Regions from separate parts of the Solibacillus sp. FSL R7-0682 genome, predicted to be linked through region 2. Evidence: riboswitches for the same ligand, from Rfam matches in the RefSeq annotation. Region 2 holds a riboswitch; the other holds the start of a gene.
What was found. Region 2 has a riboswitch for preQ1 ahead of MKZ17_RS17515 (QueT transporter family protein). Riboswitches for the same ligand answer to the same signal wherever they lie in the genome.
Positions count from the first base shown of each region.

Region 1 (7,504 bases), 450 kb from region 2:
CGCTTAATAGCCATTGAGCATACACTGAACGAGCATACTATAAACAAAGAAGAGGAAAATGAAATTAAACAGTTTTTTGGCTTTGACGCGCTTTTAAAAGAAAACGATTGGATTTCATTACTCCAACAAGCTGGTTTTCATAACATTGAAGTTGAAAAAGGTATCGTAGTGGATTCAGAGGCAGATTATCATTTCTCAAAGGATATCGATCTGGAATATTATTCCACCATGGAAAAGCTAGCTGAGATAAACGAAAATTATGAAGAAATTTTGAGTTATCGAATTTACTTATGTACGAAATAATTAAGATTTACGAACGAACTAACAGAAGGAAACGACTATAGTTATTAATTGAATGCATAGCAATCACCATTTAAAATGTTGGATATTCAACGCTTTAGGTGGTTTTTGTCTATCCTTTACATTATAATTATCAGGAAAAATATTAAATAGGAGGTAAATTATGTTTAAAGTAGGTAGCATATTTATTCCGGTTACAGATGTTAAAAAATCCTCAGAATGGTATGAAAAATATCTAGGTGCAAAAGAAATTGATAGCTGGGAAGATGGAGCTGGTTTTTATTTACCCACTGGTTCAACGCAATTAGCATTAGTAAAGGTTGAATTTTCTCAGCCCACTGAGTTTTTTATCAACGAAAACAAGAAGAACTCCTACTATAATTTTGTCGTGGATGATATTGAAGCTGCCTATCAACACTTTAATGCCGCCAACATAACAACAACCGAAATTGATGCATATGGTGATATGAAGTTCTTTGACTTTTTCGATTTAGATGGAAATCCATTTAGTGTAGTAAATGAAGTTACGAGTTCTCCCTATCATTCACAACATATAAGACAACTGCAGGAAAATGAGTATAAGGGGGCAGGTTCCTAGAATCACTCGCTAATTTTACGTAATACGAAAATTATAATTATATAATGTAGATAGTTAAAAGAGCGCAATCTATTTATTCTAATTAAATCATGATTATGTAAAGTCATGGTTTTTATTATGCAGTTAATTGGCTAGCATGAATTAGGTATTGGAACTAGCTCAAGCTGGCTAATTCTTGATGTTAAATATCAGTAAGTTTATGAACCAATAAATACCATTATAAAAAGAAGGATTACTAATAACCTCCAAAGAATATACAATATAGGAAATTTTTAATTCATAATAAAAAACTTGGAGGTCACAAATGAAACAAACATCATCCATTTTTGCAGCACTTATTTTAGCATTAGGTATTATTACGAGTATACCACATCCATCTTCTGCTACAACTACTCAATCCGATATTGTCGAAATGCAAGTACAGTCTAAAAAGGTAGTTGAAACGGTGTATTATGAAGGTATCATCTCATTCCCACCAAAAACAATTTACTACAATAAGGGCGGATGGACAGGTACATTAAATTTAGGTTTTTCTAGATTTGACCATGATAGGAATCAAACAGTATCTCAATATTCAGGTATTGTTAGTTGTACCGGGAATTGTTATTTACCAACTAGCTTAACTGACATAAAATAATTTAATTTTTGAGCCACTAGCAGATTTTCTTCCGCTTCTGGCTTTTTTTCTTAAACAAGTAGAAACGCTTTTTTAAAAGTTTTATTTTTTAATATAGAAGAACATAAAAGCTATAGTAACATAACAAAAAATGAGGAGCTGTTCTATTATGAATTTCGATAAAGAGAATTATAAGATTTACACAGATAGATTGGAATTAAGACTTTTTAACAAGCAAGATGCAGAAATGGTAAAAGAACTTTGTAATAATATTAATATTTACAGAACTACACTTTACATACCATATCCTTATACGTTAAACGACGCATTAGTATGGATAGAACGCCATAAGAAAAATTTTGATGAAGATCGCTCCTATGAATTGGCGATCACAGATAAAGAAAATGGCGATTTATTAGGCGCAATTTCATTATCTAATAACCGGCAGTTTAATAATGGAGAAATCGCATATTGGATCGGTGAAAAATACTGGGGTAAAGGTTACGGTACAGAAGCTGCAAAAGCAATCATCGATTTTGCATTTAAAGAAAAGAAATTACATAAAGTATTCGCACGTTATTTTAAATCAAATCCAGCCTCAGGTAAAATAATGAAAAAAATTGGTATGAAACAAGAAGGTTTATTAAAAGATCAAGTAATAAAAGATGGAAAATATGAAGATCTGTTTTATTATGGCATTATTAATCCAGAAGAAGTGGATGAAGAATTAACAAGTAGATAAATCAAATGACCAGGAGAAGGTGGTAACATCCCTTCTCACTGGTTTATATTCAAAACTACACTTCTGTTAGTCGTTTTTCCTTTATTGCTAGTCCTTGACTTAAAATTAAAGCACCTAACAGTTGAACGACCGTTTTTACAACTACTTGGCCTACAATAGCAGCCGGTACAGCTGCCCACGGTAAAAAACCTGCGCCAAGGGGACTCAACCCAACGATGACAAAAATAACAGAATCAAAAAGACCACCAACAATTCCACTGTAGAAAACACGCCAAGCCATTGGGAGCTTCAAACGTGTGTAAATTTCTGTATCGGCTGTTTCAGCAATAACAAATGATAACGCAGATGCCGCAACAATCATTAAAGTATCGCCTAATAAAAATGAAGCCGTTCCTGATAAAAATAGTGCTAAGAAAATAAAGAAATAGGTTTTTTTTCGGCCATATTTATTTTGTACAAGGTCCCGAAAAATAAAGGTTGCTCCAACAAAAAATGTACCCATAGGAACGATAAACATACCAAACTCTAACGGTGCAAACCTTGCTGTTACGACGTTGGCAACAACAATGGATAATAAATAAAATACTATTCTCATAATTTTTCTCCTTTTTAAAACTTCCTTTTCTCGATTAAATAATCCTCAAGCCCTTTTTTTCGTAACTTACATGCTGGGCATTCACCACAACCATCTGCGATTATACCGTTATAGCAAGTAAGAGTTCTTTCTCTCACAAATTCAAATACGCCAAGTTGGTCTGCTAGCCCCCATGTTTGTGCTTTGTTAATCCACATTAATGGCGTATGAATGACAAAGGAATAATCCATTGATAAATTTAATGTGACATTCATTGATTTAATAAAAATGTCACGACAGTCAGGGTATCCGCTAAAATCTGTTTCACAGACACCTGTTACGATATGCTTTGCGCTCACTTGACTTGCTAAAACACCTGCAAAGGAGAGAAAAAGTAGATTATGCCCAGGAACAAATGTCGTTGGTAGCGCATCACTATCCCCTTCTTCAACCTTTATTTCTTCCCGAGTTAAAGCATTCGGGGTAAGCTGATTCAGTAAGGACATATCAAGTATGTGATGATTAATCCCCAGTTCTTTTGCAATTTCTTTGGCACATTCAATTTCAAGCAGATGTCGTTGACCATAATCAAAGGTCACAGCCTCCACTTCTGCAAAACGTTCCATTGCCCAAAATAAACAAGTTGTACTGTCTTGCCCTCCGCTAAATACAACGAGTGCTTTCTCTTGTATCATTTACATTCTCCTTCATCGAGAAAAAAACAGCATTCTAAGAGAAATGCTGTTTTTCATCTTAGTTTTTTTAAGAGGGTCGCTAATAACCTCTTCCTTACCAACAAGGATTTATTCTATTTCTCTTCTATCGGTTATCGATTTTTTCAGGATTTAAATCATGATTCATTAAACGATAATTGGCGATTTCTTCGTATTTAGTTCCCGGTCTTCCATAGTTACACCATGGATCAATTGAGATTCCCCCACGCGGAGTAAATTTCCCCCATACCTCGATGTATCTTGGGTCTAAAAGTTTGATTAAATCATCCATAATAATATTCACGCAGTCTTCATGGAAGTCTCCGTGGTTTCTAAAACTAAATAAATAAAGCTTTAATGATTTACTTTCAACTATTTTTTTATCCGGAATGTACGAAATATACATCGTTGCAAAATCCGGTTGTTGCGTAATCGGACATAAACTCGTAAACTCTGGACAGTTAAATTTCACGAAGTAATCCCGATTTGAATGTAGATTGTCCACTGACTCTAATACTTCAGGTGAATAATTAAATGCATACTGCACTTTTTGATTCCCTAATAATGTTAAATCTTCTAATCCTTCAGTAGGCTTGCGGCCAGACATAAAAAAACCCCCTTGAAAAGTAATACCATTTTTTTCAAGGAGAGGGCTCTGACATTATCTATACAACTACATACAGGATGAAAAAAAGCCATGTCCATATATGGACATGGCGTATTCGTCACGTATCCATAGTTTTTTATAGAGGGTATCAGCTATGAACCTCTCCTGAGAAGTTTCAGGTATTTTATCTTAAAACATAATATATTACATGGAGATAAATGTCAAACCGCTATATTCGGAATAAATATCACTATTACCATGACCATCCGCGGTAAGCTAATAAAACCTGCTCTTTTATAAATAGTAATCATTACTATTTATGTTGACAGCACACAAAATGTCATTTATAATTTCAAAACGTAACGATTACTATTTGAGGAGGTTAATAATATTGAAGAAAACAGCAAAGTGGATAACTATTTTAGCCGTTAGTTCGCTGCTAGCAGCGTGCCAAGAAAACAACACAGCAATGAAAGAGGATGTAAGTGAAACCGTGGTGACAGAAAGCACAAAAGATGTTCATGTCCATACAAATTTAACGAATGAGCAAAAAAAGATTTACGACGGTTATTTTGATGATGCACAAGTTAAAGATCGTAAGCTTTCAGATTGGGCCGGAGACTGGCAATCTGTTTATCCTTACTTATTAGATGGCTCTTTAGATGAGGTTTTTGAACATAAAGCGTCCCTTAATACGGAGAAAACAGCTGAAGCTTATAAGGAATATTATGAAGTTGGATACAAAACATCGGTGGAACGTATTGTCATCGAGGGCAATCATGTAACATTTTATGATCATGGGCACGGACATACTGGAGAGTACTTATATGACGGCTACGAGATTCTTACGTATACAAAAGGAAACCGTGGTGTACGCTATATTTTTAAGCTAAATGGGAATGGCGAGGGGTTACCAAAATATATTCAATTTAGTGATCATAACATCTCTCCAAAAAAGGTAGACCATTATCACATTTATATGGGAGATGACCGTAACCAACTGTTAGAGGAAATGGATAACTGGCCAACATTTTATTTTTCACACCTAGATGGTCATACAATTGCCCATGAAATGATCGCACATTAGTTACTACAATTTTTCTTTGGAAACTATGTTAAACCTTTTTAAACCACCTAAACCATTATTAAATCAATGTTTAGGTGGTTCCTTGATTAAACTCATTTATTTATGACAGTTCCCAATTTTACATCAATAACTCATTTACAGATTATTCTTGATAATCGCTTTTTCATGCTGAAGCAGCCATTCCTTTCTCCATAGCCCGCCTGCATAACCTGTTAATTTTCCTGAAGAGCCAATAATCCGATGGCATGGAATGACTATACTTAATTTATTTTTACTATTTGCATTCCCTACCGCTCTAATCGCATTTTCATTTCCAATTAAACTCGCTATATCCTTATATGATGCTATTTTAGCGTAAGGAATTTTTTCTAAAGCGTTCCATACTGATTTTTGAAAGGGGGTTCCTTCAAATTCATATGGAAACGTAAATTGTTTCCGATGACCATTAAAATATTCATTAAGTTGGTTGTAGCATTCTATTAAAACCATAGGGGTTTCCATCATCTGTAAATTTTCTATTTCACCCTCTTCACAAAACATAATAGAACGAATTACTTTAGTGCTACCTATAATTTCTATCGTTCCAATCGGTGATCTATAATATAGTGTATAACTTCTAGTCATATAATGACCTCCAAAGATAAAAGGTAGCATACGCTTGCCACCCTTCCCATTTAGCTGAATATTCCTCTAGCTCTTCAATAGTAGGCTTCTCGTTAAGATTTAATACTCTCTTTACAGCATTATGCAGTCCGACATCCGCTTTTGGAAAAGCCGAAGTTTTATGCAAGCATTTCATCATCACATAATCTGTTGTCCAAGCACCCACGCCTCTTAACAACATTAATGATTTTCGAATTTGATCCTCATCTTTTACTTGAAGTAATAACTCCTTTGTTAAGGATCCGCTCTCCATTTCCTTTGCAATGCCTATAATATATTCCGCCTTCCTCGTCGTAAATTGAAGTTGCTTTAACTCCTCTACATCTAGGGAAGCTATTTTATTAAAGGTTGGGAACAACCAATGTCTTTCTCCTTCGACATCCACCCATTCTCCATATTGTTCAACAAATCTTTTCTTTAATGTGTACGCAAATGTTAAATTAATTTGTTGGCCCAATATTGCCCAAACTAGTGCTTCAAATAAATCTGGAATACATATAATCCGTAAGCCCCTATATTTATTGGCAAGTGTCTTTAACACTGCATCATTATTAGCCAATTGGTAAAATAAATATAAATCTTGATTTAAATCAAACCACTCCCAAATATAGTTCCCTACAAGCTGACGGTTAAGAATATCTGGAGTCCCTAAAGGAAATTCTACTTTTAAGTAATTATCAATATAATCTACTTTACATAAAGTGAGCGCATCATTTAAATTTATTACTTTATATATAGTCTCATCTTTAACTTTATGAAGTACTTCTTGGTTGGACCTACACAAAAAAATTAAACACTCGTTGAAATTAAAGTCCTTTGGAGGAAAAATCTTTATATAAGATTCATAGTCGATCCACTTCATGTTGGAATCCCTTTCTATATTCGCTAGGTGTACAGTTAGTTAAATTGCGGAATACTTTATAAAAATTTGAAGGACTTTGGAAGCCTACTTCATAGCAAATCTCTATGTTTGTCAACTTAGTGCTTTTAAGAAGATACGTTGCTTTATCTACCCGTATTTTTTCTAAATACGTACGTGGTGTTTCAGCAGTTTCCTGTTTAAATAAACGCTCTAAATAGTAAGGGCTTAAGCCAACGTTTTCTGCTATATCTTTTAACAACAACTGTTGTTTATAATGGGTAACTAAAAAAGCGACGATACTTTTGACAATTTCAATATGTGGAGAATGTTCAACTTCTGGCTGACATCTTTTACACGGACGAAAACCAGCTGCTTCTACAGCCTGAATATCTTTATAAAATGTTACATTTATTTTTTTAGGTTTTCTTGATCTGCAGGAAGGGCGACAGTATATTTTCGTTGTTTTCACAGCAGTAAAAAATAAACCATCATACTTATGATCGCAGGCCATGATTTTATCCCACATCTCTTCAAAAGAGAGATTAATATTATTGATCATATCAGCTCCACTATCCTTTCTACCCTCCAACTAACACTCATATAAACAGGACGTATCCATAAATGATAGTAATTCAGCTGCCCTCTTTTCAATAAAAGCCATGACTTCATCAGATAAGGCATTTCCAAAACCAAATCTTCTCACGCCTATTTCTTTAAGCTTATTACAATTGGTTAGACCTGG
Region 1 is NZ_JBBOUI010000001.1:3,928,801-3,936,304, forward strand. It holds gene MKZ17_RS19815 (class I SAM-dependent methyltransferase) at 1-303, shown strand, start outside; gene MKZ17_RS19820 (VOC family protein) at 464-898, shown strand; gene MKZ17_RS19825 (hypothetical protein) at 1,203-1,535, shown strand; gene MKZ17_RS19830 (GNAT family N-acetyltransferase) at 1,684-2,256, shown strand; gene MKZ17_RS19835 (VUT family protein) at 2,312-2,851, opposite strand; gene queC (7-cyano-7-deazaguanine synthase QueC) at 2,866-3,525, opposite strand; gene queF (preQ(1) synthase) at 3,650-4,150, opposite strand; PreQ1 riboswitch class I at 4,273-4,319, opposite strand; gene MKZ17_RS19850 (metal-binding protein ZinT) at 4,542-5,237, shown strand; gene MKZ17_RS19855 (methylated-DNA--[protein]-cysteine S-methyltransferase) at 5,373-5,861, opposite strand; gene MKZ17_RS19860 (DNA-3-methyladenine glycosylase 2) at 5,854-6,762, opposite strand; gene MKZ17_RS19865 (bifunctional transcriptional activator/DNA repair enzyme AdaA) at 6,743-7,321, opposite strand; gene MKZ17_RS19870 (isocitrate lyase/phosphoenolpyruvate mutase family protein) at 7,352-7,504, opposite strand, start outside.
Region 1: it holds a riboswitch for preQ1, as region 2 does, so the genes downstream of both, queF (preQ(1) synthase) here and MKZ17_RS17515 (QueT transporter family protein) in region 2, are expected to answer to the same signal.

Region 2 (7,504 bases):
GCCAAAATAACAATGATTGCTGTAATAAGCTTCATATCTCCCGTATCTAACCAGCCAACACGCAATGCTAGCGCATAAATTAAGCGGTAAATCACTGCGCCCGCAATGACTGCAAAGGTTGTGCGAACAATTGATTTTGTACCGAAAATGGCTTCACCAATAATAACGGATGCAAGACCAACAACAATCATCCCAATACCAAGACCAATATCTGCAAACTTTGTATATTGTGCAATTAATGCTCCTGCTAAAGCAACCATCCCGTTTGATAAACCTAATCCTAAAATAATTAATGAGTCTGTATTCGCAGAGAAGCTACGAATCATACGCTTGTTATCTCCCGTTGCACGAATAGCTAAGCCAACTTCTGTCTTTAAGAACCAATCTACAATTATTTTAATTATGAATGTCACAAAAAGCATAAGAATTAAAATGCCCCATGTTGTTGGGATTGTCTTTAAGCCGATTGCCGTTAATGTATTCGATAATACTTTATCAATACCTAAATTTGACCAAAAGCTAGCGAACATTGAAAACACTGTATCCGAATTTAAGAGAGGAATATTAGGACGAGTTACACCCGTATCAGAAGAAATCCCCATAATACGCAGGTTAATCGAATATAAAGCAATCATCATTAAAATCCCTGCAAGTAATGGATTAATTTTTCCTTTTGTGTGTAAAATTCCTGTCATACATCCAGCAATAAATCCAGCAACTGTTGCTACGATTGTCGCTAGTATCGGATTATAGCCAAGCACGATCATCATCGCTGCTGTGCCCGCACCCGTTACGAAGCTTCCATCAACTGTTAAATCCGGAAAATCTAACACTCGGAATGTTAAATATACACCAAGTGCCATAATTGCATAGATGATTCCTTGCTCCACTGAACCAAACAAAGCTGTAAACATCTCGAATCATCTCCTACCTGTTGTTTAAATAAGGATTCGCGCTAAGTGTGTATAACCTAGCGCGAACTCTTTCATTATTGTACTTCTGCGCCCCACTCAGACTTAATTTCCAAGCCTAATGTTTCGGCAGTTGCTTTATTAATTACTAATTTTAAATTAGCTGGGTAAGCAGCTGGAATTTCTGAAGGAGTCTTCCCTTCCAATAAGATCTGTACTGCCATTTGACCCGCTTCATAACCGATATCATAGTAATCGAATCCGTATGCTGCTAAACCGCCACGCTCTACTGAATCTAATTCACCAACGATTAATGGAAGTTTGTTTGAATTTGCTACGTCAATTACTGACTCTAATGCAGAAACGACTGTATTATCTGTAATGATATAAAACGCATCTACTTTACCAATTAAAGATTCTGCTGCTTGCTTTACTTCAGCTGGTGAAGAAGCTGATGCCTCAACAATTTTAAGTCCTTCTTTTTCAGCTAATTCTTTTGCTGTAGTGATTTGTGCTACTGAGTTTTGCTCACCCGCATTGTATACCATCCCAACATTTGTAGCACCTAGCTCTTTAAGGAAAGCAACTGTTTTTGGCATTGTTTCTGGGTGTAGATCGATTGTCCCTGTAACGTTAGCACCTGGAGCAGCCATTGTATCGATTAATTCTGCACCTACTGCATCCGTTACAGAAGTAAAGATAATTGGAATATCAGCTGTTGCCCCTTTTGCTGCTTGGGCTGAAGGTGTTGAATTAGCAAAGATTAAATCCACTTGCTCACTTACTAATTGTTGCGCGATTGTCATATTCGCACTGTTATCATTATTAGCTGATTTGTCAACGTATTCTGCTTCAATACCAGCATCTTTAATTGCTTGCTTAAATCCTTCTTTTGCCGCATCTAATGATGGATGCTCTAAAATTTGTGTTGTTCCGATTTTAAACGTTTTTGTTTCTTCTGTTTTTCCTGACTCTCCTGAACCGTTTGTAGCCGTTTCACCTGAAGATTCATTTTCATCTGTCCCACAAGCTGCTAAAACGAACAAAAGCCCAAATAAAAGCAATGATAGCTTCATAAATTTACGTGTCATAAACGTATTTCCCCCTGGTTCTCTCTGTTGATTTAAAGCGTCACACTTCATTTGGATAAAGTGTGAATTAAAAACATATTACCGCTTCGTATTCAGATAGTCAATAACATTTAGAATGTTCTGAATTCAATATTTAGAAAATTTTCTAATTATCTAGTATTTTACGCTTAAAATTCATCATTTGATCAGTATTACTACCATTTATTACTTTGTGACAAATTCACGAATAAAGTTTGCTAATCGTAATATGCAGGTTTGCATTACCAAATAATCACTGTCCCCCTTAATGATCCAGTGCTTTCACGAATCTCCTTCAATTAACTCCATTATTAGTACAATCAATATTCAACTCACTTCTTTTTTCTCTCAATTCTATTTACAATGCGCCACAATATTGCTATGATTGCAGTTGCTTTACGTGGTTCGTAACCATCCCACGTTAAAAAACTAGGAGGAATTTAATATGAAGGTAAAATTTTTAGCAACGAGTGCAATTATTGCAGCTCTTTATATTGCTGTGACTATGCTTGTTGCACCAATTAGCTTTGGTCAGGTACAATTCCGTATTGCAGAGCTGTTCAACCATTTAATCGCCTTCAACCCACGCTATATGCTTGGTGTTGTATTAGGTGTATTTATTTCGAATTTCCTTATGTCGTCAGTCGGTCCAATTGATTTGATTTTCGGTGTAGGACATACAATCATTACACTTGGGATTTTTATTTTCATTTGTAAATTCGTAAAAAATATTTGGGCACGTTTAGTGATCAATACACTATTATTCACGTTCACAATGTTCATTATTGCAGCACAATTGAACCTTGTGCTTGACTTCCCATTCTGGGAAACTTGGGCTTTTGTAGCGTTTGGCGAATTTGTCGTATTAGCAGTAAGTGCACCAATTATGTATGCTTTAAATAAACGACTCGATTTCAAAAAATTAATTTAAATAGATCGTTTATCCAACTAGCCTTCAACGGTTAGTTGGTTTTTTATTTCTGTAAATTTATTTTTAGAATTGTTTGACTTTTAAGGAGTCGGTGTATAAAATAGGGATATTCAATTTGTTCGTGATGCGGTAGTAGGTTACGAGAGCGTGACCACCGTTGTAGCAAAGTTGAGAAGAGCCGAGTTTAGTTGAGTAAAATTGATGAATAAGAAGAGTAGCATTGCTTGTTTTGTTTAGAGAGCGCATGAGTGGTGAAAATGCGTCAAAACCGTAATGTGAATGGGCCTTATGAAAGCTACTAGCACTAGTTAGTGGACGGTTCCCTGCCGTTATCAGGTTTTAAGTGGAAGCAAATTTTTGCTTCAATCGAGGTGGCAACGCGGTATACATCGTCCTCAACAAAAGATTTTTCTTTTGTTGGGGGCTTTTTTTATTGCCGAAAACTTATGAAGGAGTGTTTTTTACATGTCATTAAAACTACGATTTCGTACTTCTATGAAAAAAGTAAATGGGGATTTATTAACACCCATTTCTATTTTTCAACGCCTACAAGGCAAACGAAAGTTTTTACTTGAAAGCTCTGCCAAATATGAAGGAAACGGGCGCTATTCCTTCATCGGGGTCAATCCACGCAAAACTTATAGTGGCATTGATCAGAAGCTTCGCGACTTTTCGCATTTAACACAGAAGGAATATTTTTATGAAGGGGAGCTCGTTCAATTATTAAAGCAGGTAATGCCGCGTGTATCATCGCATACGGAATATCCGTTTACTGGTGGTGGAATTGGCTATATGCATGCATTACCAAACACCGTACCTACCCTACAGTTTCACGTGTATGACACGCTCATTATTTTCGATCATCTAACAGAGGAAATTGCCGTTTTCCATACAAATATCGAAGCCGAGCAAGTAGAGCCAAATATTGATGAACTTATTCATGAGCTCTTTTCTACTCCTACACCAGCTGAAACTAGCTACACCCTTAGTTCATTTGAAAAGCAATCCGGCTCAACCTATTCGGCAGTATTTTCAGGCGATGCCTTTGCCCTTTATCGTAATTTAAGAGTCCAATTTGCTTCAGCGTATATGTATTATGTCGAATTTGATGAATGCACGCTCATTGGAACGTCCCCTTCTAGCTATATACAAATTCGGGACGGAGCCCTTTCGACAATGAATCATGAAATAAATATTGAGCGTTTTTGCCAACAGGAGACCATTGAAAAAGCACAACATCAGCAGCAAGGTCAGCTCACTTCTTCGTTCCATGCCATTGATGTTGTCAAGGAGCTTCAGCCTCCACATGGATTAATTGGTTATATCGGCTTTAACGGTCAGGTTGACTTTACAGCCCCAACAAATATGATGACGATTATTGGTCAGGTTGCCCATATCCAAACATTACACAGTGACACCAGTCCATCATTCAGCTCACTTATGAAAGGATGAAACATGATGACTTTATCTCCTTATATTACGAAACTTACAAGCAATGAACATCTTTTATTTCAAGAGATGCAACAAGCTGCCGAGCTAATTTTTGATGAACAAACACCGAAAGAAGAAATTGCGTTATTTTTACTCGCAATGTGTCAAAAAGGTGAAACTGCTCAGGAAGTAGCTGGCCTTGCGTCTATTATGAAAGCTCATGCTGTTTCAGTAGATGTGCCAGAAGGTTTATATATCGACAACTGCGGGACAGGTGGCGACGGCTTGCAAAGCTTCAACATTAGTACGACTTCCGCCTTTGTTTTAGCAGGCGGTGGCATATTTGTAGCGAAGCATGGCAATCGTAAAATTTCAAGTGCCTCTGGTAGCTCTGATGTGCTAGAAGCACTTGGCATTTCCTTATTACCCAATACATCGCAAACAACAGATTTACTTAAAAAACATGGCATTGCCTTTTTACATGCGCCAAATATGCATCCAAAATTAAAGCGAATCGGCGAAATTCGACAAGCACTTGGTAAACCGACAATTTTCAACTTAGTTGGACCGTTAACAAATCCCGTGCCATTAAAAACCCAGTTCGTTGGCATTAACCGTCCAAATTTTACAACCGATTATGCGGAAGTACTGCATTTATTGGGGCGAGAGCGAGCGATTGTCGTTTCCGGCGCTAAGGGAATGGATGAAGCTTCTCTTGATGATGAAAATACATTCGTACTACTTGACCATGGCGACATTATCCCCTTCAAATTACGTGCGGAAGATGTAGGACTTACCCCGCAACCACTATCAGCAATCCGTGGTGGAAGCCCTGTAGAAAATGCACAAATTTTACGGGATCTATTAAAAGGAAAGCAAAGTGTCTACTTCGATACAGTTATTTTAAATGCAGGGATCGCATTCTTTGCTTACGGGTTAGCGGACACGATGAAGGAAGGTATTGCCATGGCGAAAGAGAGCATCTTCTCTGGACGCGCCTATGAAAAGCTTGAAAATGTTGTCGCATATAGTCAAAAAGCGTTACAGGAGGAATCAGCGAAATGACAATTTTGGATAAAATTATTGCTCAAAAAAAATCTGAATTACCGGGACTACTAGCTAAAAACCCAGCATTTCAACCAATAGTTAAAATTCGACCGTCCTTATACGAAACATTAACGACAGCTACTACATTACAAATCATATCTGAAATGAAGCGTGCCTCCCCTTCCAAGGGCGATATAGCAACACATATAGATCCTGTAGAACAGGCGTTAAAGTATGAAGAAGCTGGCGCAGCATGCATTTCTGTTTTAACAGAAAGTGCGTTTTTTAAAGGCTCATTTGAAGATTTAAATGCCGTAGCAAATGCTGTACAAATTCCTGTGCTTTGTAAAGACTTTATTATTCATGAAGTACAAATTGATTATGCAAAGGCTGCTGGTGCCTCGGTCGTTTTACTTATTGTAGCGGCATTATCTGAGGAACAGCTTCATGCCCTCTACACATATGCTACGTCCCAGCAGTTAGAAGTACTTGTAGAAGTGCATGATGTCGAAGAATTACAACGTGCCCTTCTCATCGGTGCGAAAATAATCGGTGTTAATAACCGTAACTTAAAAACATTCGACGTATCTCTACAGAAAACTGTCGAAATTGCCGCTCAACTCCCTCCTACGCCGATTGCATTTATTAGTGAAAGTGGTATTTGGAGTGTAGAAGATGCGCAATTTGTGGCGAATGCTAGAGCAAAAGCTGTTTTAGTTGGCGAATCTTTGATGCGTAGTGATGATGTCAAAAACTCTCTACAATCGCTGAAAATCGACATTACAACGAAAGTTGGCGAAAATTCATGACAAAGGTAAAAATTTGCGGATTAAAAGAAATTGAACATGTGGAAGCAGCAGTTAAGGCTGGCGCTGATTTTATTGGATTTATGTTTGCGCCTAGTAAACGCCGTATTTCGGTAGAGGTAGCAAGCACGCTCGCTCAAACGATTCCGAGCTACGTAAAAAAAGTTGGGGTATTTGTAAATGAAGACCCTGAAATGATTAAACAAATTGCTCAGCAAGTTGGGCTTGATTTCATTCAATATCATGGGGATGAAGAACCGGAATTGATTCAACAAATCGGACTCCCTTCAATTAAAGCATTTTCAATTCGAACAAAAGAGGATGTAGAACACGCAGCTCGCTATGATGTGAACTACTATTTATTTGACGCACCTGGAACCGATTATCGTGGGGGTAGCGGAAAGTCGTTTGATTGGACATTGCTTGATGAATTGAACATTCCATTAGAAAAAGTGATTTTAGCAGGAGGTTTAAATGAGGCAAATGTCGCTTTAGCGACGGTACTTGTCGAACCGTTTGCTGTCGATGTCTCGAGTGGTGTCGAAATTGCCGGACGTAAGGATTCGACATTAATTGCAAGCTTCATTGAGAAGGTGAAAGGAGAGCTCATTTTATGAAGACAATAAAAGGACGATTCGGACAGTTTGGTGGACAATTTGTTCCGGAAACACTGATGACACCGTTGCAGGAATTAGAGGAAGCGTATGAGCAAGCAAAAAATGACCCGAGCTTTCAGCAAGAGCTCGATTATTATTTAAAACAATATGTCGGTCGTGAAACACCTCTCTACTATGCCGAGCGCCTAACGAAAAAAATGGGCGGTGCAAAAATCTATTTAAAGCGAGAGGATTTAAACCATACTGGGGCACATAAAATAAATAATGCGATTGGGCAGGCATTACTTGCAAAACGAATGGGTAAAAAGAAGATTGTTGCAGAAACAGGTGCAGGACAGCATGGGGTAGCAACTGCCACAGCCTGTGCACTTCTCGATATGGAATGTATCGTGTATATGGGGGCAGAAGATGTACGCCGCCAACAGTTAAATGTTTTTCGAATGGAGCTGCTTGGTACGAAGGTAATCGCCGTTGACAAAGGCTCCGCTACATTAAAGGACGCAGTGAATGAAGCACTGCGCCATTGGGTAACGCATATTGAAGATACGCACTATATTCTGGGGTCAGCACTTGGACCACATCCGTTCCCTACGATTGTACGAGATTTTCAGCGTATTATTGGGGATGAAACACGTGAGCAAATTTTAATACA
Region 2 is NZ_JBBOUI010000001.1:3,483,070-3,490,573, forward strand. It holds gene MKZ17_RS17505 (ABC transporter permease) at 1-914, opposite strand, end outside; gene MKZ17_RS17510 (ABC transporter substrate-binding protein) at 989-2,002, opposite strand; PreQ1 riboswitch class I at 2,415-2,459, shown strand; gene MKZ17_RS17515 (QueT transporter family protein) at 2,466-2,951, shown strand; T-box leader at 3,144-3,351, shown strand; gene MKZ17_RS17520 (metal ABC transporter ATP-binding protein) at 3,417-4,403, shown strand; gene trpD (anthranilate phosphoribosyltransferase) at 4,410-5,447, shown strand; gene trpC (indole-3-glycerol phosphate synthase TrpC) at 5,444-6,238, shown strand; gene MKZ17_RS17535 (phosphoribosylanthranilate isomerase) at 6,235-6,852, shown strand; gene trpB (tryptophan synthase subunit beta) at 6,849-7,504, shown strand, end outside.